One region of the Silvimonas soli genome, then DNA from elsewhere that is predicted to be linked to it. Evidence: predicted binding sites of a transcription regulator. Region 1 holds the regulator's gene; the other holds the start of a gene.
The links. Region 1 encodes FliA, which starts transcription of late flagellar genes. Its sites were predicted from a motif close to GCTAAAGNTNNNNNNNNNNCNGCCGATAAT; they were not measured.

Region 1 (11,217 bases):
GCCTGATGCACACGCGCCAGCATCAACGACTGCGCTTGTTGCTGCAGCGGGCGCTGTGCCAGCGTTGCCATGCGCCGGGCGATATCGTGGTAGAAAAATGCACCGAACAGTGGAGCGCTTTGCGTGAGGGCGAGGATGGCAGCGCGTGGCAAGCGTCCGACGATGCTGTCTTCCTGGGCTTCAAAGCGGGCGCTGGCGATACCTGTTGCCACTGCGCGCGCATCAAAGACTGCGTTGGCGGCCAGCGTGTCGCGTAGCTCGTCAGCAGCGTATTCATGGATCAAGCCTTTGATGACCACAAACAGGCTATCGACGGTGCTGTTGCGCGCCATCACCTTGCTGCCTGCAGGGAAAAACTCGATATCGGCCTGGTTTTGCAACCGCTCACGCTCAAGCGGGCTGAGCAGATCGAATGGCGGGTGGTCCAGATTGATCAAGGCAACCATGGGTCAGATCCAGATGTGTGTCGGGTAGGTCACTCTGTGATTGTAGTGCTGCGGCTATTGCTGGCTGCTGATGTTCCGGCAAGCAGGTTTGAGTGAGCGCAGCGGTCGATATGAAAAACGCCCCGACGATGCGGGGCGTTTTTCGTTTCTTTTAGTTATTTGCAGTGTCGTACCTTCTTGTCGAGGTTCCGTTTGCAGTCCTTCCATCCTGTGATGCTTGTTGCCTTTGTTACGCTAACGGCTTAATGCTTTGCTGCGCCTTCTGCACCCACGCCGGTCATTGAGCGCACAAACTGGGCCGGGAAGGCGTCATGTTCGCGCTTGGCCGAAGCGCTGGTATCCATCTTCGAAACCAGATAGATCACCAGGAAAGCCAGCGGCATCGAGAAGATCGACGGGTTGTCGTACGGGAAGATAGGTGCTGCGTTGCCCAGAATCTTCACCCATACGGTCGGGCCGGTGACAATCATCAAGACCGCGCACAACAGCCCGGCAGAACCACCGGCTACCGCGCCACGGGTCGACAGACCGCGCCAGAACATCGACATGAACAACACCGGGAAGTTGGCCGAAGCCGCTACCGAGAAGGCCAGGCCCACCATGAATGCAACGTTGGTTTTCTGGAAGGCGATCCCCAACAGAATGGCAACGACACCCAGAGCCAGTGTGGCGTACTTGGATACGCGGATTTCTTTGGCTTCGTCGGTATGACCGCGAGCAAACACGTTGGCGTACAAGTCATGCGAAACCGCCGACGCACCAGACAGGGTCAAACCAGACACCACGGCCAGAATCGTGGCAAATGCGACTGCCGAGATAAAGCCGAGGAAGAAGTCACCGCCAACGGCATTGGCCAGGTGAATGGCCGCCATATTGGTGCCGCCAATCAACTGAGTGACCGCCTTGCCTTTTTCCATGACAGTGGTGGTGTACTCAGGCTTGCCCAGCACCAGCATGATCGCGCCAAAGCCGATGATGAAGGTCAGGATGTAGAAGTAGCCGATGAAACCTGTCGCGTAGAACACCGATTTGCGAGCTTCTTTGGCATCTTTCACCGTGAAGAAACGCATCAGGATGTGGGGCAGACCAGCGGTACCGAACATCAGGCCAACACCCAGCGAAATCGTGTCAATTGGCGACATCGTGCCCGGTGACATGATCGCCAGACCTTTTGGATGGGCTTTAATGGCCGTGTTGAACAGGGTTTCAAAACTGAAACCGGCTGCGGACATCACCATAAAGGCCATGAAAGTAGCGCCACAGAGCAGCAGCACCGCTTTGATGATCTGTACCCAGGTCGTGGCCAGCATGCCGCCGAAGGTGACATACAGCACCATCAGCACGCCCACGATCAGCACGGCGTAGGTATAAGGCAGGCCAAACAGCAACTGGATAAGCTGACCGGCACCCACCATCTGGGCGATCAGGTACAGCGTGACCACAACCAGCGTGCCAATTGCGGCAAAGGTGCGGATCGGTGTTTGTTGCAACCGGTACGAAGCTACATCGGCAAAGGTATATTTGCCCAGATTACGCAGGCGCTCTGCCACCATGAAGGTGATCAGTGGCCAACCCACCAGAAAGCCCAGCGAATAGATCAGGCCGTCATAACCTTTGGTAAACACCATGGCCGAAATGCCGAGGAACGACGCCGCGGACATATAGTCGCCGGCAATTGCCAGACCATTTTGCAAGCCGGTAATGCCGCCGCCGGCCGCGTAAAAATCTTTGGCCGAGCGAGTGCGGCGTGCTGCCCAGAACGTAATGCCCAGGGTAAACGCCACAAAAATGAAAAACATGATGATGGCGTGCCAATTAATGGAACGCTGAGTAACCGGGCCTTCGAGCGCACCGGCCGCCCAGGCGGGCAGGCTGGCGCAAACACCCAGCGTGGCCAGCCCGATACGGTTTACAAGTCGGTTGGTCATTTGCGGGCATCCTCGACAAGTTGTTGATTGAGTTGGTCAAATTCGGTATTGGCACGGCGCACATAAATGCCGGTCAAGACAAATGCCAGAACAATCAAGGCCAGACCGAGTGGAATGCCCAGGGTAATGACGCTGCCAGCGGCAACAGGGGTGCCCAGTACGGCAGGCTCAAAAGCAATCATCAGAATCAGCCCGAAGTAGGCCACCAGAATGATCAAGGTGAGCATCCAGCTCAGGCTGGTTTTTTTCTGTACAAGTTCGTGGAATTTCGGACTGTCCTGGATTCGCTGAATCACTTGGTCATCCATCTTTCTCTCCTCTCGTCTGTGCGGTATGCCCCGGGCGTGCCGTGTCGGCTCACTCTCCCAAGTGAAAAATACCAACACTCTCGGGGTCCACGGCCACTGTATGAGGACGAGGGGGTAGAAGCTAATTGCAAATTCTGATGCTCAGAATCAAAAACGTTTATGTTGCGTTGCACGAAACTTACTGAGAATGGCGTAGTTGCTGGATTTGAGCTACACAACGCACTGCTTTGCAACACCGTATGAACGTTCTGCGCAATAATCGGGCATATGGAAATTTATCAATTGCGTACTTTTGTTGCAGTTGCGCAGCAAGGCCACCTGACACAGGCTGCCGAGTTGCTGCATCTTTCCCAGCCCGCAGTGACCGCGCAGATCAAGGCACTGGAAGAACAATTGGGCATGGCGCTGTTCGAGCGTTACCCTGGCGGTGTGCAATTGACTGAGGCTGGCAAGGCGTTTTTGCCAGACGCAGAGCACATTCTCGCCGTATCGCAGGACATGCTCTACCGTGCCAAAGCCATGTCGGCCGAACCCAAGGGCAAGGTGCGGATTGGTACGGTGGGCGTGGCGGCGCGTTTGCGCATCGGGCCGTGGCTGGCGTTGTTGCGTCAGCGCTGTCCCTTGATGACGGTGCAGACCACGCACGGGATATCCGGAGTGATTCTTAACGATGTGCGCAAAAAGCTGCTTGATGGCGGCTTCTACTTTGGCCGCAATCCCTATCAGAACGTCAACACAGTACAACTGGCCGAACTGGGTTTTTGCGTGGCGTTACCCCCGGCCATGGCTGACACCCATGCCGAAGCAGACTGGAAGACTCTGGGCAAATTGCCGTGGCTGGGTTTGTCACAGTTCATGAGTCTTTCCGGCATCACCCAGGAGCTCTGGCGCACGCATAACATCGCGCCCAAACGGGTGGGGGAGTTTGACGACGAAGGCACGCTGGTCGAACTGGTAAAAGCAGGATTGGGGGTATCGTTGCTGGCAGAACGTACGGCGCGACGCTTTGCGGCCGATGGTTCTATTGTGTTGTGGCGCGGTGGCGAGATTGCCATCTCGGCCCCATTACAGTTTCTGTATTCGGCGGAACGGCAAAGTGATCCAACGATCGGCTTGCTGCTGGATTCGTTGCGCGAAATCTGGACGCCGGAATGATGGTGAGATGAGTGAGCTGCTGAACTGACAAATGAATGCCAGATAGAAATGACAAATAAAAAACCCGCTGCAATGAGCGGGTTTTTTATTTCCGGCACGGGACCAGGGAATCCTTTTGCCGTTGGTATTCCAACGACTAGCTGAATTACTTCAGCTTGATTTCCTTGTAAATCACATGCTTGCGGACAACCGGATCGTACTTTTTCAGTTCGATTTTTTCCGGAGTGGTGCGCTTGTTCTTGGTGGTCGTGTAGAAGTGACCGGTACCGGCGCTGGATTCGAGCTTGATTTTTTCACGCATGATCGTCTATCTACCTGGTTACAGTTCGCCGCGGGCGCGCAGGTCGGCCAGAACAACGTCAATGCCGTTCTTGTCGATGGTACGCAGGGCAGCATTGGATACGCGCAGGCGCACCCAACGGTTTTCGCTCTCAACCCAGAAACGGCGAGATTGCAGATTCGGGAGGAAACGACGCTTTGTTTTGTTGTTGGCGTGGGAAACATTGTTCCCTGTCATCGGGCGCTTGCCGGTGACTTTACATACACGTGCCATGGTTAGGATTCCCTGACTTCTGGAAAAAACACGATTTATAACATGACTCAGTGATTTTGTTCAAGCCAAATCAGCGAGTCGCGGTAAAGGGGCGACATCCTCACACTGCAAAATGGCGCCCATCTCAATACTGTTTCGGCTGGCTTTATTCGCTCGGTGGCGCTAAAACCGTACGGTTGCCGTTGGTTTCCATCGGCGAAACCAGCCCGGCGCCTTCCATCTGCTCAATCAACCGCGCCGCACGGTTGTAACCGATGCGCAGCTGGCGCTGCACGGACGAGATTGATGCCCGTCGGCTCTTGAGTACGAACGACACCGCTTCGTCATACAGCGGGTCGGTTTCTTCGCCGCCAGCTTCTGCCCACGCCCCACCGGCACCGCTGGCTGCGGCTTCGGCATCAAAGCCGCCGTTGAGAATCGCTTCGACATAATCCGGCTCGCCGGTGGTCTTCAGATACTCGACCACGCGATGGACTTCATCATCGGCCACAAACGCACCATGAATGCGTTGCGGGTAACCGGTGCCCGGCGGCAGGAACAGCATGTCGCCCTGGCCGAGCAAAGCTTCCGCCCCCATCTGGTCCAGAATCGTGCGACTGTCGATCTTGGACGATACCTGGAACGCCAGCCGGGTCGGGATGTTGGCCTTGATCAGGCCGGTAATCACATCCACGCTCGGGCGCTGCGTAGCCAGGATCAGATGGATGCCCGCCGCCCGCGCTTTCTGTGCCAGGCGGGCGATCAATTCTTCAATCTTCTTGCCCGCGGTCATCATCAAATCAGCAAACTCGTCCACCACCACCACCACGAACGGCAGATGTTCCAGCGGCTCCGGGTTGTCCGGGGTCAGGCTGAACGGATTGGTGAGTGGCTTGCCCGCCTTTTCAGCTTCTTTCACTTTCTGGTTGAAACCGGCGAGGTTACGCACACCCATGGCGCTCATCAGCCGGTAGCGCTTTTCCATCTCCGCCACACACCAGTTCAGCGCGTTGGCGGCCAGCTTCATGTCGGTCACCACCGGGGCCAGCAAGTGCGGAATGCCGTCATAAACCGACAATTCCAGCATCTTCGGGTCAACCATGATGAAGCGCACTTCGTCCGGCGTGGCCTTGTACAGCAACGACAGGATCATCGCGTTCACGCCCACCGACTTGCCCGAGCCGGTTGTCCCGGCCACCAGCATGTGCGGCGCCTTGGCCAGATCGGTCACCACCGGCTTGCCGGTGATGTCTTTGCCGAGTGCCATGGTCAGTCTGGAACTGGTGCCGTGGAAGGCTTCCGAAGAGAGTATTTCGGACAAGCGAATCATCTGCCGAGTCGGGTTCGGCAATTCCAGACCCATGCAGGTCTTGCCAGGAATCGTCTCGACCACGCGAATCGAGACCAGGCCCAGTGCCCGTGAAAGGTCTTTCATCAGGTTCACAATTTGCGAACCCTTCACGCCCACTGCCGGGTCAATCTCGTAACGCGTAATTACGGGGCCGGGATAAGCGGCGATGACTTTGACTTCCACATTGAAGTCAGCCAGCTTGCGTTCAATCAGGCGACTGGTGAATTCGAGTGTTTCATGGCTGATGGTTTCTTGCGAAGCCACCGGCGGTGTCAGCAAGCTTAGCGCGGGCAGGGCAGCCTCGCCGGGCACGCGAGGGATATCGTCAAACTCGAACAAAGTCGGTTGGACGGCTTTCTTTTGTTCTTGCGCGGCTTGTTTCTCAGCGGCTTTGACCACCGCCTTGGCGACAGGGATTTCCATGACCGGAGAAGAGATGACCAGCGGCGGCGATTCGTCTTTCTTCTTTTTCTCGACGCTCACGCGTTCTTCACGTGCCACCGACGCTTGACGACCGATCCGCCGATCCTGCGTGGCGTGCCAGGTATCGACCAGCTTGAAGCCGACCCATTCAATGGCGCCGCCAACGCGCTCCATCAAATCCAGCCACGACAAGCCGGTGAAGAGAGAAACGCCCACCGCCCACATCGCAAACAACAAGACCGTTGCGCCGGTAAAGCCCAGTGTGTGGAACAGCCAGCCGCCCAATGCCAGGCCCAATACACCACCGGGGGAGAGCGGCAAGTTGAAATGAATCGAGTGCAGGCGCAGCGCTTCCATGCTGCAGCTGGACAAAATCACCGCCAGAAAGCCGATACAGGCCAGCAAAACCACCGGACGGGAAGACTCGCTCACGCTATCGAGACGTCGATAACCCCACCAGATGGCGGCAAACAGAAAAGCCACCCACCACCATGCGGAAAAGCCGAATACCGAAAGCAGGATGTCGGATAACCAGGCGCCAAATGAACCAGCGCGGTTGTGAACATCGGCACGGGTGGCGCTGTGCGACCAGCCCGGATCTTGCGGATGCCAGGTGGAGAGCGCCAATACCAGATAGAGCACGGCAGCCACCAGCAGCAACCACCACGATTCGCGCAGCAGGTTGGCCAGTTGCGGCGGCAGCGCGGAACGGGAGGAAGCGTTGGGAACGTTTTTCTTGCGAAAGAAAGCCATGGTCCTGAGTCTTGGAAACGACAGCGCGATTATAGCGGCAAGCGCTGCGGCAAACGCGAACGGGCCAGGTAAAACGCGATGAATGTGGTGAAGTAACGGGCTCGGCGCAAAGAGGTTGTCGCGCCCGCACTACAAAGGGCGGTGTTGGTGTGTTTCATGTCACCCGCGTGGCTCACAAATAAGCAGCGAGTTTGTTTTCCAGCATGCGCGGGTTTTCGCCACTGGCGATGGTCACCAGGCCTTCGGTGAGCATTTCGCGGCGGCGAACTTCGGTGCCGATATGCAGTTTGAGTTTATTGGCGATAGGCAAGAAGATCAGGTTGGCTGAGCCGACACCATAAATGGTCGCGACAAACGCCACGGCGATCCCGGCGCCCAGTCGGGACGGATCGGAAAGGTTTTCCATCACATGGATCAACCCCAGTACGGCGCCCAGAATACCGATGGTAGGTGCGTAGCCGCCAGCGGCTTCCCAGATTTTGGCCGCACTACGGGCGTGTAATTCCCACACATCAATATCGAGTTCCAGCGAGCGGCGGATGGTTTCGGGTTCGGCGCCGTCCACGAGCATTTGCACGCCGCGTTTCACGAATGGATCTTTCTCGCTTTGCACGTAGGGTTCCAGCCCCAGCAAACCGGTACGGCGTGCTTGCTGGCTCCAGGTGGTGAGCGTGTTCAGGATGCGGCGAAAGTCATGCACCGGCGGCACAAACACCCATTTCACCATTTTCATGCCGGCGACAAAGTCGGATACCCGGCTTTGCAGCATGACCGCACCGGCGGTACCGCCGATCACGATCAGGAATGCGGTGAACTGGAGCAGCGAGCCAATGTGGCCGCCTTCCAGCCATTGGCCCAGCGTAATGGCGACCACACCGAGAATAAGGCCGATAACACTGATTTTATCCATGCGCTGAGTGGGTTTTTGTCATTGAAATTATTGTGGGCGATATCCGCGTGTCAGCGATGTAACCAGTCTTTGAGGTGCACGCGCAATCGGGCAACGGCCTGACTATGCAATTGTGAGACACGCGATTCGGTAACACCAAGCACTGCGCCGATTTCTTTCAGGTTCAGTTCTTCATCGTAGTACAGCGCCATCACCAATTGCTCACGTTCTGGCAATTTGCCGATGCCGTCGACCAAGGTCTGGCGAAACCCGGCGTCGGCAATCTGGGTAAACGGGTTGGCTTTATGGTCAGCCGTAAACTGATCCAGATAACTGCTGTGATCGTCTTCGTCTTCAAAGTCTTCGTAGTACACCAACTGATGACCACGGGCTTCGGCCAGCATGTGCTGGTATTCGTCCAGTGGCAGCGCCATGGATTTGGCCACTTCGCCCTCGGAGGGTGCGCGGCCGAGCTTGTGTTCCAGTGCGCTCAATGCGGTTTCGATCTCGCGCATGTTGCGGCGGGTCTGGCGTGAGGCCCAGTCGGCGTTGCGCAACTCGTCAATCATGGCACCGCGTATGCGCTGCGAGGCGAAGGTTTCAAACTGCACCCCGGCGGCCGGATCAAAATTGCGGGCCGCTTCCATCAGTCCGATCAAACCCACCTGGATCAGGTCTTCAACATCCACGCTGGCGGGCAGGCGCGATACCAGATGGTAGGCGATGCGCTTCACCAGCGGCGCATGACGAGTTACCCGCTCGTCGTCACCGGCGTGCTGGGTCTGGCGATAAAGATGTAAGGCACGTTGTGCGGGCATGTCGAAGCTTGCAGGTTACGGCTATATCAATATATCAAAATCACTGCATCGCGCAGCGCGCACGATCAAGGATGACAGGTGTAACGTGCTCAGCATACTTGATTGTCATATCAATCCCCTGTGTTGAGCAACTTTGCGGACGCGCCAGGCGCACAATTACCAGGTGCTGACCTGGGCCAGTTCGTCTTGCAGGCGGTGGAGCAAGTCCATGCGGGATTGGGCAATTGCGCCACTTTTGGCTGCATTGAGTATGGCGCAATCGGGCTCGTGGCGATGCCGGCAGTTGTGGAAGCGGCATTGCCCAACGTACGGGCGTAAATCCGGCATCAGATTGGGCAGTGTCTCTTCTTTGAGATGCGCCAGCCCGAACGACTGCACGCCGGGTGAGTCAATGAGCGCCGATTGCTCATCAAGATGGTAGAGGGTGGCGTGCGTGGTGGTGTGCTTGCCGGTATCCAGTGCGGTGGAAATATCGTTCACCCGCGCACGGGCTTCCGGGATCAGCGCGTTGAGCAAGGTCGACTTGCCCATGCCCGATTGCCCGACCAGCACGGAGGTGTGCCCTTGCAACTTGGCTCGCAGCGGCGAGACATCTTCTTTGGCCGACAAGGCCAGCAGCGGATAACCCAGCGTTTCGTAATAGCGCAGTGCTTCGCGGGCTTTCACGGCCTCAGGCAGGTCGCACTTGTTCAGCACAATCAATGGTTCGATATCTTGCGATTCGGCGGCTAGCAGCGTGCGGCCAATCAGTTCATCCAGATAACTGGGAACCGGCGCCACCACGATGGCAATTTGCGTAACGTTGGCGGCGATCAGCTTGGAGCGCCATTGATCCGAGCGATACAACAGCGTTTTGCGTTCCAGAGCTTTCTCAATCACCGCCTGTTCGTCATTGAGCACCTTGATGGCAACATTGTCGCCGCAGGCAAAGTCGGTTTTCTTGCCACGGGCGCTAGCGCTCAGGCGGCGGCCATCGGGTAACTCGATGATGTAGGCGCGGCCATGGCTGGCAATGATGCGGGCGCTATCGCTCATCGTGAGGTCAGACACAAAGTACGGCTAAAGTCGGGCGTAAAGGTCATTGCTTCCTGCATCACACAAAATATCGGTTTAAAACAAGCGGCGGGCCGTCCGGTTTCAGGCCAGGCGCTTGAGTGCCGCCACGCGCAAACTGGCGGGCGGATGGCTGTCGTAATACACGCTATGCAGTGGATCGGGCGTCAGCGTTGAAGCGTTGTCACGGTAGAGCTTGACCAGGGCGTTGATCAGATCGCGGGCAGAAGATTGCTGCGCGGCATATTCATCGGCCTCGAACTCATGCTTGCGCGACAACCACGAGCCAATCGGCGCAAACAGAAAGGTAAACACCGGTAGCACCATGAAAAACAGCGTCAGCGCGGCGGCGGTGCTTTGGGTTTGTACGCCCAGACCGTTGTAAAACCACGCTTCCTGCATCAGTTGGCCGAGCACCCACAACAGGCCCAGCATCAGCACAAAGGTCCAGATGATGCGCTTGACGATATGACGACGCTTGAAGTGTCCCAGTTCATGGGCCAGCACGGCTTCGATCTCGTCGCCATCCAGTTGTTTGAGCAGCGTGTCAAAGAACACGATGCGTTTGGTTTTACCCAGGCCGGTGAAATAAGCGTTGCCATGGCTGGAGCGCTTGGAGCCATCCATCATGAAAATGCCGCTGGCGACAAAGCCACAACGATTCAACAATGCTTCGATACGCAAACGCAGGCTTTCATCCGGTAGCGGTTCAAACTTGTTGAACAGCGGCGCAATCCAGGTCGGGAACACCCACATTACAAACAGCGAGAAACCCATCCAGGTCAGCCAGACCCAGACCCACCAATGCGCGCCCATTTGTTGCATCAGCCACAGCACCAGCGTCACCAGCGGCAAACCCAGCGCTGCGGCGATCCCGGCGGTTTTGAGCAAATCGCCCCAGAACACGGCGGGCGTGCTCTGGTTAAAGCCGTAACGTGCTTCGATACCGAAAGTGCTGTGCCAGGAAAACGGCAAACTCAGCACGGTCTGGATAACTGCGAGCATGGCGATCATGCATACGCCGGCGGCCAGTCCATTGCCAAACCAGCCTTGCGCAATGTGCATCAACCACTCGATACCGCCACCGAGGGTGAAGGCGGCCAGCACGATCGCTTCGAACACGGTACTGATCATGCCAAAGCGGGTTTTCTCCACCGTGTAATCGGCGGCACGCTGGTGCGAAGTTAAAGTGATGCTACCGGCGAAGGCTTCGGGCACGGCGCTACGGTTGCGGCGGACATGATTGATCTGGCGCGCGGCGAGCCACAATTGCAGCAAGACGCTGGCGGCCAGGGCAAATACAAACAAGGCGGAAAACTGGGAAGCTGTCATTCGATTCTGGCGTGGCTGGAATGCATGAGTGGGAAGCGTTTGCCGGGCAAACATGTTGTTTGAGTATGCCACATTTTGCGACCCGCCCGGCAGCACTGCGGCCCGGCCACGCGGGCTGCAGTGCTGGTATACCCCAGCGCCATTGCAATTTAACTCGCGTGCGGCGCCGGGGTGGCGCGAATCACCCGCAGCCTGCGTCGACGCATGCCACGCCAGATGGCCAGCACAA
Region 2 (11,217 bases), 700 kb from region 1:
GGCCCGGTCCGCCTGCTTTCACCGCCAGAATCTGGTTGAGCGAAATCCAGTCGTGGGTAAAGCCGTATGCACACCCGGCCAGATACACGCGCCAGATCCGGTATTTTTGTTCACCAGCCATGATCCGGACTTTCTCTCCCGCCTCTTCAAAGCGCTCTGCCCAATGCCGCAGGGTCAATGCGTAATGGCGACGCAGGTTTTCCACGTCTACAACCTCCAAGCCAGCGATACTCATTTCACGCAAGGCCAGACTGATGTGGGGGAGTTCGCCATCGGGAAAGACATAGCGGTCAATAAAGTCGCCGCCGCCAAAAGGGGAGTTGAACGAGTTGGTATCCGTGCTGGTGATGCCGTGGTTCATGACCACGCCGCCATCGACCAGCAATTTGTGGATCTGCCGGAAATACCCTTCCAGATTACGCAAGCCAACATGTTCAAACATGCCGACGCTGCTGATCCGGTCAAACTGACCGGTCACGTCGCGGTAATCCTGTAGCCGCACCTCGCAACGATCACTCAGCCCTTCACGTGCGATGCGTTCTTTGGCGTACTCATACTGATTGCTGGAGAGGGTTACGCCTACGGCGCGAGCACCGTAATGTCTCACCGCCCGAACAATCAGCGCACCCCAGCCACAACCAATATCCAGCAGGCGCTGGCCGGGCTGGATATTGAGTTTTCTGAGAATGTGATCAATTTTCTGTTCTTGCGCCGCATCCAGGGTGTCGGTTTCCGAGCGGAAATAACCGCACGAATACACCATTTGTTTATCCAGAAAGGCGCTATAAAACTCGTTTGAAACATCGTAGTGATAGCTGATGGCATCTTTGTCGGAATCCTTGGAGTGACGGCCACGTCGAGACGCGCTGCGTGAGGCCGGGCCTTCGGCCGCAGCCAGCTGCGTTGCAATATCCACCACATCCAGCACGTGCCCTTGCAGGTCAATATCACCTTCCACATAGGCCTGCCCCAGGCTGTCCAGCGTAGGATGCAACACGTGTCGCAAACTGCCTGCGGTATTGGCGATGATGGTTACCTTGGGCTCCGGGTGCAGATCAAAGTGTTTACCGTTCCAGAGCTGCAAGCGCAAAGGAATGCCATGACTACGCATACGTTCAAGAAATTCATCAAAAAGATTGTTCCAGGGCATGTTCACCTCAGTTCAAGGTTACGGGCGGGGTACCAACAAACTTTCTGGACTGCTTGTTTTTAAATTAGAACATTGAGCGCAAATGACAAAAAACTGATTTGAAAGAATACAGTTTCCGGTGCAATGAAATATCGGGCAGCTGTTGCGAATCCGGCATAGGTCCTGGTTTTTGCGGCCAGGCGGGATACAATGTGCCGATCAATATTTTCAGGGTGTGTCATGACCCAAGATTACAGGTCGCTGCGCCCATTGCTGCTGATGGCGCTACTCACCTTGGCCGGGTGTGGCTCTGCCCCGCGCACTTCGGCTCCGCCCCCCACCGCCAGCCGCCCGATTGACCGCTCGGTCAGTACCATTCAAGTCGCCTCAGAAAACCGCCAGGAAGTGGTGCTCTACGCCCTGAGTTTGCTCGATGTGAACTATCAATTTGGTGGTGCTAATCCGGAAGCCGGTCTTGATTGCAGTGGCCTGGTGTATTTCATTTACAAAAATGCGCTCGGCGTCACTTTGCCGCATAACGCAGCCGAAATGGCGAGGCTGTCTCGGCCGGTGGATCGCCAGGCTCTGCAAGCGGGCGATCTGGTGTTCTTCAATACGCTGGGCAAGCCGTATTCACATGTCGGTGTTTATATTGGCGATGGCAAATTTGTGCACGCGCCATCCAGCAAAGGGCATATCAAGGTTGAATCGCTGAGCTCGCCATGGTTTGCAGCGCGGTTTGAGGGCGGGCGCTCGCTGATTGCCACCAACTGATATCTGCTAGCGGTGGATCTGGCGCTGCTTTCTCGCGCATAGCAAAAAGGGCACGCCAGATGGGGTGCCCTTTATTGTTTGTTCCTGGTTTCGGCTCGAACCAGCCGCTAAATCAAGCCTTGCCGCGGGTAAATGGCCCGGTCCGCCCGGTAAGCTGGCCGGAGCCCGAATACAACTGGGTGCCTTCGCCGCGCTCGTGCGCCAGTTCAGCAACAAAACCATCCACCAATTGCCGACGGGTATCAATCAACTGACCGTTGCTTTTGTTGATGGCAGAAGCCTGACGCGCTTGTTCGCGTAATGTTTCCCAAGCACCTGCGCCTTGCGGCAAGTGCGCGGCCAGCCACTGGCGGATATCGGCTTCCCGGCTGGCGATACCATTGGCATTGAACCATTCTTCGACGGCACCGGTGGCTTGTTCGGTTTTGCCGGCACTTTGCTGCTTGGCGGAGATCAAGGTGGCCAGATCGTCAATCCGGTTGCTGACCAGGCAATCCTGTTCTTGCTGCAACAACTGCAGCAACTCGGCCAGTGCGGCCGAAGCTTTTTCAATCAGCTCAAGTACGGATTCAGGTTGCACCACAGAGGCAGTCGCTACAAAGAAGGGTGAAGAGGGCTCTGTGCCACCAGTGAACGGGCACAGTTGGCAACGCGGCGGTTATTGCTTTATTGCTGCAGCAAATCTTGTACGCTGGAGATCAGCTTGTCGGCAATCCGGTCGCTGCTCACGGTAAAGCGACCTTCGCTGATCGCTTGGCGCAAAGAAGCCACGCGTTCGCTATCGAACACGCTGTTATCGCCGCCGGTTTGATCTGCTTGCCCCAATTGCGCCGCAGCCGGATTCAGGGTTACGTTTTCCTGAGCGGTACTGGTCGCTTGTGCCGAGGCTGACTGGGTCGCGGGTGCAGGCGTCCGACTCGCGTCGGTACGTGCGGGCGATTGCAGTGAAACCTTGCTAGATTGGTCTATTTTCATGTTTACCTTTCCCGCCCACCGGCACGGCGGGCTGCGCATTAACGTTTATTATGCCAATTATCGGCTGTGCGCGTAGGAACTTTAGGATTGATTTTCATTGCCAGCCACAACCGGGCAGGGCGACGTGCGCAAACGATCGCAACTGATGATAAACAAGCACGTCATTGCACTGGTGAAGAATGGCTCACGTGTCGCAACGAACCGACAAAAGGTCATCAGTGCTTTGATACAAACTGCAGACCGGGTTAGTCGCATCAGAGCCAATACCTTACAGATTAAGGCTTGTAGCCTGATCACGGATTTACGGGTCACCAGGCCGGTTGCTGTTCCGTCGTGCCATGCTTGGGGGAGGCAGAACGTTGCTGTATAGTTGCGTGATTTTTGGGTTCCACCCCATACGAAACAGGTCGCTGACGCCGCTGCGCAGGCCGAAAATACGGTGGAACACAACGCAATCTGACGCAATACCCAAGCCCTGGCGGCTTCTCAGGGAAACAAAAACAGCATGAAGACCACTTTTCTGGATTTTGAACAACCGATCGCCGAACTCGAAAACAAAATCGAGGAACTGCGTTTTGTGCAGGATGATTCGGCCGTAGATATCTCCGTGGAAATTGGCCACCTGGAAAAGAAAAGCCAGGAACTGACCAAGAGTATCTATAGCAAGATCACCTCGGCACAGATCGGGCAGGTGGCACGCCACCCGCAACGTCCGTACACCCTTGATTACGTCAAGGCGCTATTTACTGATTTTGAAGAACTGCACGGTGATCGCCACTATGCAGACGATGCAGCCATTGTTGGCGGCGTAGGCCGTTTTAACGGTCAAAGCGTCGTGGTCATTGGCCATCAGAAAGGCCGTGATACCAAAGACCGGCAATACCGCAACTTTGGCATGCCGCGTCCGGAAGGCTACCGCAAGGCTTTGCGCCTGATGAAGCTGGCTGAAAAATTCAACCTGCCGATCATGACGTTTGTGGATACGCCGGGTGCGTATCCGGGCATTGGCGCAGAAGAACGCGGCCAGTCCGAGGCCATTGGCCGCAATCTGTTCGAGATGACCAAACTGCGCGTGCCGATTATCTGCACGGTGATCGGTGAGGGTGGCTCGGGCGGCGCGTTGGCGATTGCGGTTGCTGATACGGTCATGATGCTGCAGTACTCCACGTACTCGGTGATCTCGCCAGAAGGCTGCGCCTCCATTCTGTGGAAGACCGCTGAAAAGGCGGCTGATGCAGCCGAAGCCATGGGCATTACCTCCGCTCGCCTGAAAACGCTAGGTTTGATCGACAAAATCATCACCGAGCCAGTTGGTGGCGCGCATCGCAACTATCAGCAAATGATGGTGACGATGAAAAAAACGCTGTCCGACGCACTCAAGGCGCTGCAAGACAAATCAACTGACGAACTTCTGGCAACCCGGTTCGAACGGTTGATGGCTTATGGCAAGTACAAGGAAATTGACCTCTCCTGATGCGGCGCTGATCAGCCGGGTGTCCGCCCGGCTGGCGCCGTATTGTTCCTCTGCACAACCCACCACCATTTGTGTCGGCCTTTCTGGCGGGCTCGATTCGGTGGTGTTGCTGCATCTGGCGGCTCAATGCCGCACCTCGGTTGATTTCAGTCTGTCCGCGGTGCACGTGCATCATGGCTTGTCGCCCAACGCAGATGCGTGGGCGCAATTTGCCGTGGAATTTGCGCAATCGCTGGCAGTGCCTTGTCGGGTTGAGCATGTCACGCTGACGCAACGGCGCAGCCACGGCGTAGAAGCCGCTGCCCGTAATGCTCGCTACGCCGCTTTTGCGCAAGAGCCCGCGTCTGTGTTTCTCACGGCGCATCATCTGGGTGATCAAGCAGAAACCGTGCTGTTAAACCTGTTGCGCGGCAGCGGTTTGGCCGGTTTGGCCGCCATGCCGCTAGCAAGGCCATTTGGCCAGAACAGCACTTTGCTGCGGCCCTTGCTGGACGTCCCTCGCGCGCAGTTGCTGGACTACGCTCGCCAGCATGAGCTGACTTGGGTGGAAGACGAAAGCAATCAGCAGACCGATTTCGACCGCAATTTCTTGCGGCACAAGGTCATCCCGCCCGCGCAAGAAGCCTTTCCGGCCATGGCGCAAAGCATTTACCGCAGTGCCCGGCATATAGCTGAAGCGCAGGCATTGCTTGATGAAGTCGCCGCCAACGATTTGCCGCTGTGCGTGCAAGGCGATGCTTTTGCACTGGATACGCCGTTATCGCCATTGCGCCTCAAGCACGCCCTGCGGCATTGGCTGGGAAGTCATGATCTGGTGCTGGATACCCGCGCCTTTGACGAACTTTGGCGGACCGGTTGCGATGCATCTGCCGATAGCCAGCCCGCGTTGGTATGGCGTAAACAAGCCGTGCGGCGCTATCGCAATCGGCTGTTTATTACCGCCGCGCAAATTGAGCCGGGTGAAGTGCAACAACTGGCTTGGGAAAACGGTGCCACCGTGCAGCCAGCAGGTTGGGCCGGCGAGCTGCATTGGCAGTCAGTCGCAGAAAACGGCATTGGCGAGGGGCATTTACGCGCAGGATTTGAATTGCGACCCTGGCGCGGTGCGGTAACGATCCGTTTGCGCGCTGATGGGCCGGCGCAGCAACTTAAGGCACTGGCGCAAAGTCTGGGTATTCCGCCGTGGCAACGTGCCGCTACGCCGCTGGTTTATCTGAAGGACCAACTCGTTGCCTGGCCTGGCGTCGGAGTAGACTCCACCTTCAAGCAAACCGAAGGTGAAACTGGTTGGCTGCCGCTATGGCAAAGCGGTTCCGGTACGCAAGTCTGAATCAGGCGGCAGTTTTAGCCGGGTGATCGGCCAGCCACGCCGATTCATTATCCGCGTACAAACGCGAACGCGTCAGAAAGCGCAGTCCGCTTGGTCGCTCCAGCGAAAACATCCCGCCATTGCCGGGAATGGCATCAATGATCAGCTGTGTGTGCTCCCAATATTCATACTGTGAGCTGCTCATATAGAACGGCACGCCGCCAATCTCCCCCAGCAGCACATCTGATGAGCCCACCATGAATTCCTCTCGCGGAAAACACATCGGCGCGCTGCCATCGCAGCAGCCACCGGATTGGTGAAACAGCAAGTCACCGTGCTGCTGCTTTAGCTGGGCGATAAGCACGAGCGCGGCGGGCGTGGCGGTCACCCGTTCAACAGTTTGTTCCATAATTATCCTTTGCCTGCAAAACGGTGACGGGTGGATTCGCTCCATAAAACCGGAACAAATCCACCCCACGTTTGCTGCGTGCAAACTCGTGCTCAGAAGAAACCCAACGCTTTGTCCGAATAGCTCACCAGCAGATTCTTGGTTTGCTGATAGTGGTCGAGCATCATCTTGTGGTTTTCGCGGCCGACGCCGGATTGCTTGTAGCCGCCAAAGGCCGCGTGCGCCGGGTAGGCGTGATAGCAGTTGGTCCACACGCGCCCGGCCTGGATTTCGCGGCCAAAGCGATACGCCCGCGTGCCATCACGGGTCCATACGCCCGCACCCAGGCCGTAGAGCGTGTCATTGGCAATTTCCAGTGCCTCGGCTTCATTCTTGAACGTGGTCACAGACACCACCGGCCCGAAGATTTCCTCCTGGAAAATCCTCATCTTGTTGTGGCCAGCAAAGATGGTGGGCTTGATGTAATAGCCCTTGGACAGCTCACCATCAAAGCGGGCGGGCTCGCCACCGGTTAGACACTTGGCGCCTTCTTGTTTGCCCAAGTCCAGATACGACAGAATCTTCTCGAACTGCTCTTGCGAGGCTTGCGCGCCAATCATGGTGCCGCCATCCAGCGGGTGGCCCTGACGAATCGCCTCAACCCGTTTTACTGCGCGTTCCATAAAGCGCTCGTAGATCGACTCTTGCACCAGCGCGCGGGAAGGGCAGGTGCAGACTTCACCTTGGTTCAGCGCAAACATGGCAAAGCCTTCCAGCGCTTTGTCAAAGAACGAGTCATCGGCGCTCATGACATCTTCGAAGAAAATGTTGGGGCTCTTGCCGCCCAGTTCGAGCGTGACTGGAATCAGGTTCTGGCTGGCGTACTGCATGATCAACCGGCCGGTGGTGGTTTCACCGGTAAAGGCGATTTTGGCGATGCGCTTGCTGGTGGCCAGTGGCTTGCCCGCTTCCAGCCCAAAACCGTTAACAATATTGAGTACGCCCGGTGGCAGCAGATCGCCAATCAACTCGGCCAGCACCAGAATCGACGCCGGCGTTTGCTCGGCGGGTTTAAGCACCACACAATTGCCTGCGGCCAGCGCGGGTGCCAGTTTCCATACCGCCATCAGGATCGGGAAATTCCACGGAATGATCTGCCCGACTACGCCCAGCGGTTCGTGAAAGTGGTAGGCAACCGTATCGTGATCGATTTCCGAAATCCCGCCTTCTTGTGCCCGTACTGCGCCGGCAAAGTAGCGGAAATGGTCAACGGCCAACGGCATATCAGCCGCGCGGGTTTCGCGGATGGGCTTGCCGTTGTCGATGGTTTCGGCCACGGCCAGCATTTCCAGATTGGCCTCCATGCGGTCGGCAATCTTGTTGAGGATATTGGCACGCTCGGCGGGCGAGGTGCGGCCCCAAGCGGTTTTGGCGGCATGAGCAGCGTCCAGCGCCAGATCGATATCGGCTTGTTGCGAACGCGGAATACGACAGAACGGCTCGCCGGTAATGGGGGATACGTTGTCAAAATAATCGCCAGCCACGGGCTGTACCCACTTGCCGCCGATGTAATTGCCATATTCTTTCTTGTACGGAAACGGCAGATTCAGAAACTTCATCTCAGCGTGATTCATTTGACCTGTTCTCCTCAGTGCATTGAATGGGCAGTGTTGCAGCTGTGCCAGCGGGTACTGGCTGTACACACAGGTGCAAACGCTGTGCCAATGCGCTAATTCGACTTAATTTATTTACAACGTATTGATTTTAAAATAAATAATATGAAAGTGTGATTGCCGGAAAATGCGTTTTTGCGCCATTTTGCAACAGGTGCTACATTGATCACTGAACAGATAAAACACTTATTTTTCAGATAATTAGGTGCACCGCAGCAATTTGTGCGGCCAAGGAGGCACCAGTGTCCCACTCTGCAACTAACCCTTTTGGCGGGGGCGATAATCTCGTTTATACGTCCTTGCTCGACCCCGAGCGACTGCAGTCCGCGCATGAGCGATCCCGCCGTTACGGCCTGTCTGAGCGCACCCGTCCGGACTACGCGATTCTCTCGCCAGCCGCTCTGGCCGAGCAGGTCGGCCAGCATCGCCAGTTCTATCAGCATGCGGTGCCGCTGGTGGAAACGCTCTATCAGCAAATCGCCAATACCCACAGCATGATCGTGCTGACCGATGCCAGTGGTTTGGTGCTGCATTCGCTGGGCGATGATGATTTTCTGGCGCGGGCGGAAAAAGTCGCGCTGCAGCCCGGCGCGTTATGGACGGAAGCCAATCAAGGCACCAACGCCATTGGCACCGCGCTTACCGAACGCCGGGCCGCCACCGTGCATGGCGATCAGCATTTTCTGAAAGCCAACCAGTTTCTGACGTGTTCCAGCGTGCCCATTCTTGATCCGCAAGGTGGCTTGAGCGGCGTCATTGACGTGACCGGCGATTACCGTGGTTATCACCGCCACACCACGGCGCTGGTGCGCATGTCGGCGCAGACGCTGGAAAACCAGTTGCTGCGCGATGCCTTTGCCGACGCGCTGTATCTGAGTTTTCATAGCCGCCGCGAATTTGTCGGCACCTTGATGGAAGGCATCGCCGCGTTCTCGCTGGATGGGCATTTGCTGGCCGCCAATGGCAGCGCCCGTTTCCAGTTGGGTATCGAGGATGAACTGGCTGGTCGACCGTTTGCGGCGCTGTTTGATATGCCGCTGGGTGAGGTGTTGTCGCGTTGTCATCGCACGGGTGATGGCTGGATCGAGTTATGCCTGCATAACGGCGTCAAGGTTGAAGCGCGCGCCGTGCTCAGAACCGCCAGCCTGGTTACCCCACGCGCATTGCCACGATTGTCGCATCTGCATTACCTGGATACGGGCGACGCCCAGGTGGCGCGGGTCATCGAACGGGTCGGCAAAGTGCTGGGGCGCGATGTACCGATTCTGATTACCGGCGAGACCGGTACCGGCAAAGAGCTACTGGCTCAGGCGATGCATCGCGATTCGCCCCGATCCGACAAAGCCTTCGTGGCGGTTAATTGCGCTTCTATTCCAGAAACGCTGATCGAATCCGAACTGTTTGGTTATGTTGACGGCGCTTTTACCGGCGCACGGCGCAAAGGCAGCAGCGGCAAGATTTTGCAGGCTAGCGCAGGTACGCTGTTCCTGGACGAAATCGGCGATATGCCGCTGGCGTTGCAAGCGCGCTTGCTGCGAGTACTGCAACAACGCGAAATCACGCCACTAGGTAGCGATCAGGCCATTCCGGTGGATATCGCGCTGGTCTGCGCCACGCACCGTGATTTACCGGCGATGGTGGAATGCGGCGAGTTTCGTGCGGATCTGTACTACCGCATTCAAGGCCTGACCGTACGATTGCCGCCAGTGCGTGAGCGGAGCGATCTACCGGCGGTGATTCGCAAGATGCTCAATACCGAAAGCGCTGGCGGCATACGTTATCGGCTGTCGGCACAGGTCATGGCGATGTGTCTGGGCTATCACTGGCCGGGTAACTTCCGGCAATTGTTCAATCTGCTGCATACCGCGTGCGTATTGGCGGGAGATGAGGCCGAAATTGGCTTGGCGCATTTGCCGGATGATTTCATCGAAGCGACCAGTCGTGGTGTTGAACCGAATGGGCCGCAGCAAGAAGGGCGGTTGGCGGCGGTGACACAGTCGGCGATTCACGCGGCGTTAAGTGAGCATGGCGGGAATGTGTCGGCTGCAGCGCGGGCTTTGGGGGTGTCGAGGAATACGATTTATCGCAAGCAGCGGGGGTGAAATGGTGTGACTTCAAAGGCTTGTGGGGTAAGTGTCTTCGGCACGAGGTTTAAAGGCATTTGATACCCGGGGGTGCCCGGGAGCACGTTTCTTTTCTTTGCGTCGCCAAAGAAAAGAAACCAAAAGAAAGGCGACCCCGCTGCCGCAAGGGGGCCCAAGGTCAAAGGCACAAGCAAACCGTCTGTTGGCCAGCCTCGTTGGGTGGATTCAGGGCGAAGTATCGTAGCCCGGATTTCCGTGAAGTTTATACCGAGAAATGGTCTCCATCCGGGCTACGATTTGCAGGTCGGATAGTCAGACATAAAAAAGCCGCTGATCTCAGCGGCTTTTTTAGTTAAATCTCTGAAGTTGCGTATTGCTCAGGCTACCAACTTCTCCAGCACTCGCCGATAAACGCCCGATAACAATGGCAAATGCGCCACTGCCACGCATTCGTTCAGTATCGTAGTATCGTAGCCCGGATGAAGCGCTAGCGAGAATCCGGGGTCGCAATACTTCAACAAGCCGCAGACCTTGGCGTTCAGTATCGTAGCCCGGATTCCCGTGAAGTTTATGCCGAGAAATGGCCTTTATCCGGCCTTCGATTTGCAGGTTGGATAGCCAGACATAAAAAAGCCGCTGATCTCAGCGGCTTTTTTAGTTAAATCTCTGAATTTGCGTATTACTCAAGCCACCAGCTTTTCCAGCACTCGCCGATAAACGCCCGACAACAATGGCAAATGCGCCACTGCCACGCATTCGTTCAGCTTGTGGATGGTGGCGTTCAATGGCCCAAATTCCACCACTTGCGGGCAGTATTTGGCGATGAAGCGGCCATCCGAAGTGCCGCCGGTGGTCGAGAGTTCTGGCGTTATGCCGGTCTCTTCCCGAATGGCGGCCTGAATGCTGCTCACCAGTTCGCCCTGGCCGGTCAGGTACGGCTCGCCGCTCAATGACCAGTTCAATTCGTACTCCACGCCGTGCTTGTCCAGAATGCCTTCCAGCTTGGCTTTGAGGGTGTCGGCGGTGTTCTCGGTCGAGAAGCGGAAGTTGAACAATACTTCGACGGTGCCGGGGATGACGTTGGTCGCGCCTGTGCCGCTGTGCATGTTCGAAACCTGCCAGGTGGTCGGCGGGAAGTATTCGTTACCCTTGTCCCACTCCGTGATCGTCAACTCGGCCAGCGCTGGCGCCAGCATGTGAATTGGATTGTTGGCCAGATGCGGGTAGGCGATATGGCCCTGTACGCCTTGCACGATCAAATGCCCGGAGAGCGAGCCGCGACGGCCATTTTTGATCATGTCGCCAAACTGTTGCGAGCTGGTGGGTTCGCCCACAATGCAGTAATCAATGGCCTCACCGCGCGCGGCGAGGGTTTCGATGACTTTGACCGTGCCGTCTTTGGCCGGGCCTT

Region 2: flgM (flagellar biosynthesis anti-sigma factor FlgM) is a predicted target of FliA. The motif match lies at 2,935-2,964, and genes of this name have one in related genera.

What each region holds. Positions count from the first base shown of each region.
Region 1 is NZ_CP106736.1:1,117,003-1,128,219, reverse strand. It holds gene N7220_RS05195 (putative nucleotidyltransferase substrate binding domain-containing protein) at 1-446, opposite strand, end outside; gene N7220_RS05190 (cation acetate symporter) at 689-2,374, opposite strand; gene N7220_RS05185 (DUF485 domain-containing protein) at 2,371-2,682, opposite strand; gene N7220_RS05180 (LysR family transcriptional regulator) at 2,950-3,837, shown strand; gene rpmG (50S ribosomal protein L33) at 3,983-4,138, opposite strand; gene rpmB (50S ribosomal protein L28) at 4,157-4,390, opposite strand; gene N7220_RS05165 (DNA translocase FtsK) at 4,536-6,896, opposite strand; gene N7220_RS05160 (flagellar motor protein) at 7,069-7,806, opposite strand; gene N7220_RS05155 (RNA polymerase sigma factor FliA) at 7,857-8,603, opposite strand; gene rsgA (ribosome small subunit-dependent GTPase A) at 8,760-9,638, opposite strand; gene N7220_RS05145 (M48 family metallopeptidase) at 9,741-10,988, opposite strand; gene N7220_RS05140 (c-type cytochrome) at 11,138-11,217, opposite strand, start outside.
Region 2 is NZ_CP106736.1:416,851-428,067, reverse strand. It holds gene N7220_RS01915 (SAM-dependent methyltransferase) at 1-1,150, opposite strand, end outside; gene N7220_RS01910 (C40 family peptidase) at 1,370-1,903, shown strand; gene flgN (flagellar export chaperone FlgN) at 2,016-2,486, opposite strand; gene flgM (flagellar biosynthesis anti-sigma factor FlgM) at 2,570-2,878, opposite strand; gene N7220_RS01895 (acetyl-CoA carboxylase carboxyltransferase subunit alpha) at 3,384-4,352, shown strand; gene tilS (tRNA lysidine(34) synthetase TilS) at 4,339-5,682, shown strand; gene N7220_RS01885 (DUF779 domain-containing protein) at 5,684-6,070, opposite strand; gene adh (aldehyde dehydrogenase) at 6,163-7,683, opposite strand; gene N7220_RS01875 (sigma-54-dependent Fis family transcriptional regulator) at 7,965-9,824, shown strand; gene dapE (succinyl-diaminopimelate desuccinylase) at 10,490-11,217, opposite strand, start outside.